DNA from 2 places in the Rhizobium aureum genome. Region 2 is predicted to be linked to the other one. Evidence: riboswitches for the same ligand, from Rfam matches in the RefSeq annotation. Region 2 holds a riboswitch; the other holds the start of a gene.
The links. A riboswitch is a leader RNA that binds a small molecule or an ion and turns the genes downstream of it on or off. The one in region 2 is predicted to bind thiamine pyrophosphate.
Positions count from the first base shown of each region.

Region 1: linked by a shared signal. The riboswitch ahead of thiC (phosphomethylpyrimidine synthase ThiC) and the one ahead of thiB (thiamine ABC transporter substrate binding subunit) in region 2 are both predicted to bind thiamine pyrophosphate.

Region 1 covers NZ_JAQJCI010000006.1:331,893-336,007, forward strand. The annotation lists gene thiC (phosphomethylpyrimidine synthase ThiC) at 1-1,154, opposite strand, end outside; TPP riboswitch at 1,247-1,379, opposite strand; gene PH552_RS17695 (porin) at 2,225-3,316, shown strand; gene PH552_RS17700 (TetR family transcriptional regulator) at 3,474-4,115, opposite strand.
Region 2 covers NZ_JAQJCI010000003.1:110,080-114,194, reverse strand. The annotation lists gene PH552_RS09350 (ABC-F family ATP-binding cassette domain-containing protein) at 1-37, opposite strand, end outside; gene PH552_RS09345 (thiamine diphosphokinase) at 40-693, opposite strand; gene PH552_RS09340 (MarR family winged helix-turn-helix transcriptional regulator) at 766-1,293, opposite strand; gene PH552_RS09335 (MDR family MFS transporter) at 1,459-2,997, shown strand; TPP riboswitch at 3,068-3,184, shown strand; gene thiB (thiamine ABC transporter substrate binding subunit) at 3,271-4,115, shown strand, end outside.

The sequences.
Region 1 (4,115 bases), on a different contig from region 2:
GCGGCATCATTGGCATCGGCGATCGAGCCGGGGCGCAGGCCGTCGCCGAGCGAGAAGGAGACGTCATAGGCCCGGCAGATATCGCAGATTTCCTCGAAATGCTCGTAAAGGAAGCTCTCGCGGTGATGATGGAGACACCACTTGGCCATGATCGAGCCGCCGCGTGAAACGATGCCGGTAACGCGATTGACTGTCAGCGGGATGTAATGCAGCCGCACGCCGGCATGGATGGTGAAATAGTCGACGCCCTGTTCGGCCTGCTCGATCAGCGTGTCGCGATAGATCTCCCAGGTGAGCTCTTCGGCAATGCCGCCGACCTTTTCCAGCGCCTGATAGAGCGGGACGGTGCCGATCGGCAGCGGCGAATTGCGGATGATCCACTCGCGGATATTGTGGATGTTGCGGCCTGTCGAAAGGTCCATGACGGTATCGGTACCCCAGCGGGCGGCCCAGACCATCTTCTCGACTTCTTCCGCCATGGAGGAGGTGACGGCGGAATTGCCGATATTGGCGTTGATCTTCACCAGGAAGTTCCGGCCGATGATCATCGGTTCGCTTTCCGGGTGATTGATGTTGGCCGGGATGATGGCCCGGCCGGCCGCGACTTCCTGGCGGACGAATTCGGGTGTCACATGATCCGGAATATGGGCGCCGAAGCTCTCGCCGTCACGAATCAGGGTCTCGGCTTTCGCCTTGCGGCCGAGATTCTCGCGGATGGCGATGAATTCCATCTCGGGCGTGATGATGCCGGCGCGCGCATAGGCAAGCTGGGTGACGGCCTTGCCATCCTTGGCGCGCAGCGGCTGGCGCTTGGCCGGAAATTCCGGTGTCAGCCGTTCGCCGGTGACGAAGCCATTGTCTTCGGGACGCACATGCCGGCCTTCATAGGCCTCGACATCGCCGCGTGCGAGCACCCAGCTGCGGCGGAGCTGCGACAGGCCCTGTTCGATGCTGATATCGGCACCCTCGATGGTATAGGGGCCGGAGGAATCGTAGACGATAACAGGCGGCTCACCCGATGTCGGATGGACGCTGATCTCACGCATCGGTACGCGGATGTCGGTATGGATATCCCCGGGGACGTAGATCTTTCGAGAGGCCGGCAGCGGACCGGTCGTGACCGTCGGGATGAGGTTCTTTGCGGCAATGGTCATGGTTTGAGGCTCCAAGTTGCGGTTGGAGACCCAGTCAATCAGCCGGAATGATGATAAGACGCCGACATGGAATCCACGCGGGAATCCGAAGTCTTCGAGCGCTCGCACCGTCCCTACGCCAGTATGAACTGGATCAGGTTCAACGGGTCACTGCGCCCACAATCGGCAAAGCCGTATTGTTCAGCAGTATCTCAGCCCCTTGCCGGGACCCCCCTGGTGAATGCTGGAAGGCTATGCTCTTGCTTTGGCTTCTGTCAACCCTGCAATGATGACTGCATTTTTCCGCGAGCCAGCGCTTGGCGCATTGGAGAATCCACAATTTAAGCGTGTTTACACGTGAGGCGCGGCATGGCGCTCCCTCAATAATGAGGCGCCGTGTTGCCGATAAAGCGGTAGGGGACGACACCAGCGTACTGCGTTGCGGGTAATCAGCGCGTCATTGCCGAGAAGGGCGAGCGTCAGTTGCACGCCGGCCTACGCGCCGGTCTGCATCAGGGAAAAGATGGATTGCATATAATCCCTGGTGACGAGGCCGCCGAACGGGGGGGCGCTATGAAGATCAGCCGATTCTCATTCATGCGCGATTCTTCCCTTCCTATGGCCCGAATAGCTGGAATCTGGGAAGATTCGACGTTTCTGTGTGTGGCGATTTGTTGAGTTTTGTTTCTCAGCCTTGTCGTGCATTCGCGCCTTTGGCGGTCTTCCCGCGTTCCTCGGGTGAAACGAACCTCGCCCTGCCGTCCCCAGTTGCATTTAAGCAACAGCCGGCAAGACTAACGCTGGACCGGCGCTCGCCACGGTTTCACATAATTGACAAACATACGGGCTGTTTGTAAGTCAGAAGCAGGACAGAAATTGTCTTACGGTCGAGCGATCGGCCGGATCGGTAGGGGCATTTCAAGACCTTTGCCGCGGGGACAATCATGGAGGTTCGAGGGGACTCAAGCCAACATTACGTGCGTACTTGCCGGGCTGCGCGGTCGCGTTTTCGACCGGGTCGATCTTCAAGGTGGTTTCCAGCTCAGCACTCGTGGCAAATTAGAAATGCATATTACAACCAGGAGTTTAATATGAATATCAAGAGCCTTCTTCTCGGCTCCGCTGCTGCGCTCGCAGCAGTTTCCGGTGCCCAAGCAGCTGACGCTATCGTTGCTGCAGAGCCGGAGCCGCTGGAATACGTCCGCATCTGCGACGCTTACGGTGCTGGTTACTTCTTCATTCCGGGCACTGAAACCTGCCTCAAGATCGGCGGCCGTGTCCGTACCGAAGGCGAGTGGTACGATGCCTACAACCCGAACAGCAAGAACGGTACGCTGTGGCACACCCGTGCAGAGCTGAGCATCGACACCGCGACCGACACCGAATACGGCCCGCTGAAGACCAACACGGTCGTCCGTTGGGACTGGAACGACGGCAACTCCACCTCCACCAAGCTGCTGTTCGCCAATATCAGCCTCGGCGGCTTCCTCGTCGGTAAGGCCGACTCCCAGTATAACTACTACATCGGTTATGCCGGCGACGTCATCAACGACGACGTGATCTATGACGGCCCGTACGAACTCAACCAGTTGACCTACAGCTACGATGCCGGCAACGGCTTCACGGCTGTGATCTCGGTTGAAGACTCGAACTCCAGCGGCTCCGACGCCTCCTACGGCTCAAGCTGGTGGTCCGACGACAAGGGCAATCACTATGCTCCTGACGTCGTCGCCGGTGCCGGCTTCAAGTCTGGCGCATGGGGCTTCAAGGTCGTTGGCGGTTACGACTCGATCGTCGAAGAAGGCGCTATCAAGGCTCGTGTCGATGCCGACTTCGGCGCGTTCTCGGCCTTCTTGATGGGTGGCTGGAACACCGATGGCGACAAGCTCAACAAGTATGCAGGTACCAACCTCGACCGTTCGGCTTGCCCCATCGACGATGCATCCAAGTGCGGCTGGGGTGACTGGGCCGTTTGGGGTGGCGTTGCCGTTCCGATCAACGAAAAGCTGAAGTGGAACCTGCAGCTCGCCTACACCGACTCGAAGATCTTTGCCGCAACCACGAACGTCAAGTGGAACCCGGTCAAGAACCTGCTCATCGAGCCGGAAGTCTCCTACACCAACTTCGATTCTGTGAACGAAGATCAGTGGGCTGGTATCCTGCGCTTCGAGCGTAGCTTCTAATTTTGAATTACCCGGCCTCGTGCCGGGTATAGGGAAGCCTGATGTTCCAATCCGTCAGGCTTCTTTCACCGATCGGTTGACCTCCGATCAAAGTAAAGGATCCGGCTTTCCCTCCGGATCCTTTTTTGTTCAAGGCTTTGATATCGCGTGACCCGCCTTATGCAGCCGAGGTCTCTACCTCATGTGTCCGCTCCTGCGGGAACCATGTCTTCAAGATCATCTTGATGAACATCTGTCCGCAAGGCACGAGCTGGAAATTACCCCTGTCGAGCGTCCATTCGGTGATCAGCCCGCCGATGACCGCCGTCAGCGCGGAGGCGGCCGTATCCGGCGTCCATGGCGCGGGCAGCTTCGTCTTTTCATTCATCAGGGTGAATATGCGTTCGAAATGCTCGTGCATATCGTGGCGGAAGGAGCTGGCGCGGTTCGTGGTGCCGTCACAAAAGGCCATGTCGAGGTGCATCATCACCTTCAGCATGCTTCTCTTGCGCGGGTCGCCCTGGACATCGTCGAATATCCCGGCAATCGCCTCGGCCACGAGATCAAGCGGATTTGTCGGGAGTTCCTTCGACATCCGCTCAGCCAGCTCCTGAAACGGCTGCTGGGCCTCATCGCGGATCGCAAACATCAATCCCTGCTTGTTCTTGAAATGCCAGTGCACCGCCCCCCGCGTTACACCAGCCGCTGCGGCTATCTCCTCAAGGCTGACATTCTCGTAACCCTTGTCGAGAAACAGAGCCTTTGCAGAGTGCAAGATCTCGCTCCTCGTTTCCGCCGCCTCCTCCTTAGTGCGCCTCAT
Region 2 (4,115 bases):
GGAAGATGTCGTCGAGTTTCAGAATGGGAGGGGCCAAGATCAGACTCCGCTGAGATCATAGGGGCGGGCAAGGATGATCGCCCTGCCGCTGCCGAGCGAAAAGCGCACGTCGCCTTCCGCCACATTGGAAATGGTGCGCGACGCGCCAAAGGGCAAATGGAAATCGCGCAAAGGGTAACGGGCATTGTCGATGAAAAGGCCCGACAGATCGCTAAAACCGAGGACGGAAAACAGCGAACCGGCCGGCAGCGCCAGCGTGAGATCGCCCGGCCGAAGCGGCACCGCTTCCTCGTCACCGGATGTCAGCAGGACATCGAAGCCCTTCTCGGCCAAGCAGATCCCATAAAGCAGATGCTGGATGGCATGATCGGAGCGTTCGCCGCCCATGGCGCCGGCGAGAATCAGTCTTGTGGCGCCGCGATCGACCGCTTCCGAGACGGCAATTTCACCATCGGTCGCAGCCTTCGCCGCCGGATAGGGCTGCTTGGGCACATCGGGAAAGGCAGCTTGCAAATCCGCGGGTGTGGAATCGAAATCGCCGACCCACAGCTCAGGCTCCACTCCGAGCGCGACCGCGTGGCGCATGCCGCCATCGGCTGCGATGAAACGGCTGCCGGAAATGGCGGCGCGCAACCGCTTTGTCAAGCGAAGCTCGCCTCCGAGCAGGATGGTGAAGGTGGTGGACTGGCTCATGAGGCATGCCCATAGCGCAAAGTCATGTCCCTAGGGAAGAGCAGCATAGGCAAGAACGGCCGCGAGGGCGGCTCAGTCGTCCGTTTCCTTGAGGCGCGCCTGGAAAACCCGCTCATAGCCGCTGACATAACGATCAAACAGCAGCGAGAAGCTCTCGATCTCCTCCTGCGTCCAGTCGGCGAAGATGCTGCCGATGACGGAATATTTCTGTGCCTGGATCTCCGACAACAATCTCTGCCCGAGCGCGGTCAACACCACCACGATGCGCCGCGCATCCGCCTGCGACGCCTTGCGCCGCAACACGCCACGCGTCACCATGTCTGCAACGATGCGGCTCGCCCGCGACGGATCGATGCGCAGCATCTCGGCAATCGTGCCGACGGTGACTTCGCCCGTCTCCTCCGCTCGCCGCACGACATCGAGCACGTCGAGATGGGACAGCTCGAGTCCCGGCGCGACGCTCTGGATGGCAAGCCTGCCGATCATGCGGCGACCTGTCAGCAGGCGCATGCGCGTCATCGCATGGCCGATACGCAGGAGATTCTCGTCGTCGGTCAGGGCCTGGGCTTCAATTTCACGTGTATTCGTCGCAGATGTCATCTTTCCACCATACCAGAGGCGGTAAAGAAATAAAACATGCAAACAGCATTCACCTGTCATTGACATTTATGTGCTAACGGCACATATATATCGACTATGAAAACCGGGCGTCCCGCGCATTCGATCGACCGCGCAGCGTTTCGGCCAAGTTCGGATTTTTGCCCCATGGACATGCAGACAACGTTCGCGCCGCTCGTAGCGGATCATAAACGGCGGCTTATACTCTTTCTGTTTCTGATGACTGCCATGTTCATGGCAACGCTCGACAACCAGATCGTCTCGACGGCGCTTCCGACGATCGTTGGCGAATTCGGGCATCTGGAGCGTTTCGGCTGGATCGGGTCAGCCTATCTTCTCTCGCTCTCCGCCGTCATGCCTGTCTACGGCAAGCTCGGCGATCTCTTCGGCCGCAAATATGTGATGATGACGGCGATCGCGATCTTCACGATCGGCTCCGCCGTCTGCGGCCTGGCCGTCTCGATGGACACGCTGATTGCCGCCCGCGTCCTTCAGGGCCTTGGGGGCGGCGGCATCCTGGTGTCGATCTTCGCCGTCAATGCCGATCTCTTCGAGCCGCGGGAACGCGCCCGCTACCAGAGCTATTCCAGCCTCGTGCTGATGGCGTCAGGCGCCATCGGCCCGGTTCTCGGCGGCACGATGAGCGATCTCTTCGGCTGGCGCTCGATCTTTCTCGTCAATGTGCCGATCGGCTTTGTCGTGCTGGCCGGTCTCGCCTTCATGCTGCCCTATCGCAAGCCGGCCCGCCGGCCGAAGATCGACTATGCCGGCGCGACCGTTCTTGCACTGACGACGACGAGCATCGTGCTTGCCGCCGACGGCACCGAACTCTTCGGATCGCTGCTGTCGCCGCAGTGCCTCGGCATCATCGCCTTCGGCGCGATTTGCGCCATCGCCTGGGTCTTCATCGAACGCCGCGCGCCCGAGCCGATCGTGCCGATGACGCTGTTCCGCAATCCAACATTCGGCCTCCTGCTGATCATCTCGATCACCAGCGGCGCCGTGGCCATCGGCATGGTGAATTATTTCGCGCTCTTCCTGCAGACGACGACTGGCCTTTCGCCCTCGATGGCCGGCCTGCTGTTCATTCTCCTGACCGGCGGCATCGTCTGCGGCTCGCTCTCGGCCGGCCGGCTGATTGCGGCCAAAGGGCGTTACAAACCCTTTGCCATCGCGAGCGCTGCCTGCAGCGCCATCGCATTTGGCTTGCTCGCCGTCCTGCCTGCCGGCACGCCCGTCGTCTTCATCGGTGGCCTGATGCTGCTGCACGGCATCGGTATCGGCCTCGCGCAGCAGGTTCCCGTCATCGGCGTGCAGAATGCGGCCGGTGCCCGGGACGTCGGCGCGGCGACCGGTGCGGTCACGCTCTCGCGCATGGGCGGCGCCTCGATCGCCATCTCCGTCTACGGCGCCATCATCGCCGCCAAGCTCGGCAATGTCGGCGTCTCCATATCGGGCGTATCCGATATCGAACAGTTGACGCCGAAGATGATGGCCGCATTGCCCGAGGCGACCCGCGAGGCCGTCGCTAACGCCTATGCGAGCGCTTTCAGCCCGCTGTTCATGACGGCTGCCGGCATCTGCCTCATCGGACTGCTGACCGCGCTGACGCTGAAGAACGTGCAGCTGCCCGGTGCAACGAAGAAATTCGAAAGCCCAACGGCCGCCGCTCACGCCGCCGAGTAAGATCACCCACCTGCAATCGACAGGGGAATCATTTCCCTTGTCATCCCTTCGTCACAAGGCTAAATCTGCCGACGCTCTAACGGGGTGCCTCATATCCTCTAGGATATCTGGCTGAGAGGCTTTCACTGGCCAACCCGCGGAACCTGATCCGGCTAACACCGGCGGAGGGATTAGACGCGTGACGAAATCATAGCGCCCTTTTCCCCTTCAAGACGAAACCAAAGTGGAGGCGCTGTCGTGCAAAACCGATCCCTATTGTCATTCTTCGCCGGCCTGGCCCTTTCCGCCGGCGCTACGTTTTTTGCTGCCCAGACGGCCGAGGCAGCCGACAAGACCTTGACCATCTACACCTATGAGAGCTTCACCGCCGATTGGGGTCCGGGCGCCAAGGTCAAGGCCGCCTTCGAGAAGACCTGCGGCTGCACGGTCAACTACGTCGCCGTCACCGATGGCGTGGCACTTCTCTCCCGCCTGAAGCTGGAAGGTACGGGCACCAAGGCCGATGTCGTTCTCGGCCTGGACACCAATCTCATAGATGAAGCGAAGGATACCGGCCTCTTCGATGCAAGCGGTGTCGACACCTCGGCCCTCAAGGTTCCGGGGGGTTTCAAGGACGACGTCTTTGTGCCCTATGACTACGGCCATTTCGCCGTGATCTACGACAGCCAGACGGTCAAGAACCCGCCGAAGAGCATGAAGGATCTTGTCGAGGGCGACCCCTCGCAAAAGATCGTCATCGAAGACCCGCGCACCTCGACGCCGGGTCTTGGCCTGCTGCTCTGGGTCAAGTCGATCTACGGCGACAAGGCAGCCGATGCCTGGACGAAGCTCAAGGGACGCATCCTGACCGTCACCCCCGGCTGGTCGGAAGCCTACGACCTATTCACCAAGGGCGAAGCGCCGATGGTGCTCTCCTACACGACGTCGCCGGCCTACCACATGATCGAAGACAAGACCGACCGCTATCAGGCGGCCGCCTTCTCGGAAGGACACTATATCCAGATCGAGGTCGCCGGCCTCATCAAGTCCTCGCCGAACAAGGAGCTTGCCCGCGATTTCCTGAAGTTCATGATCTCCGCCGGTTTCCAGGACATCATCCCGACAAGCAATTGGATGAT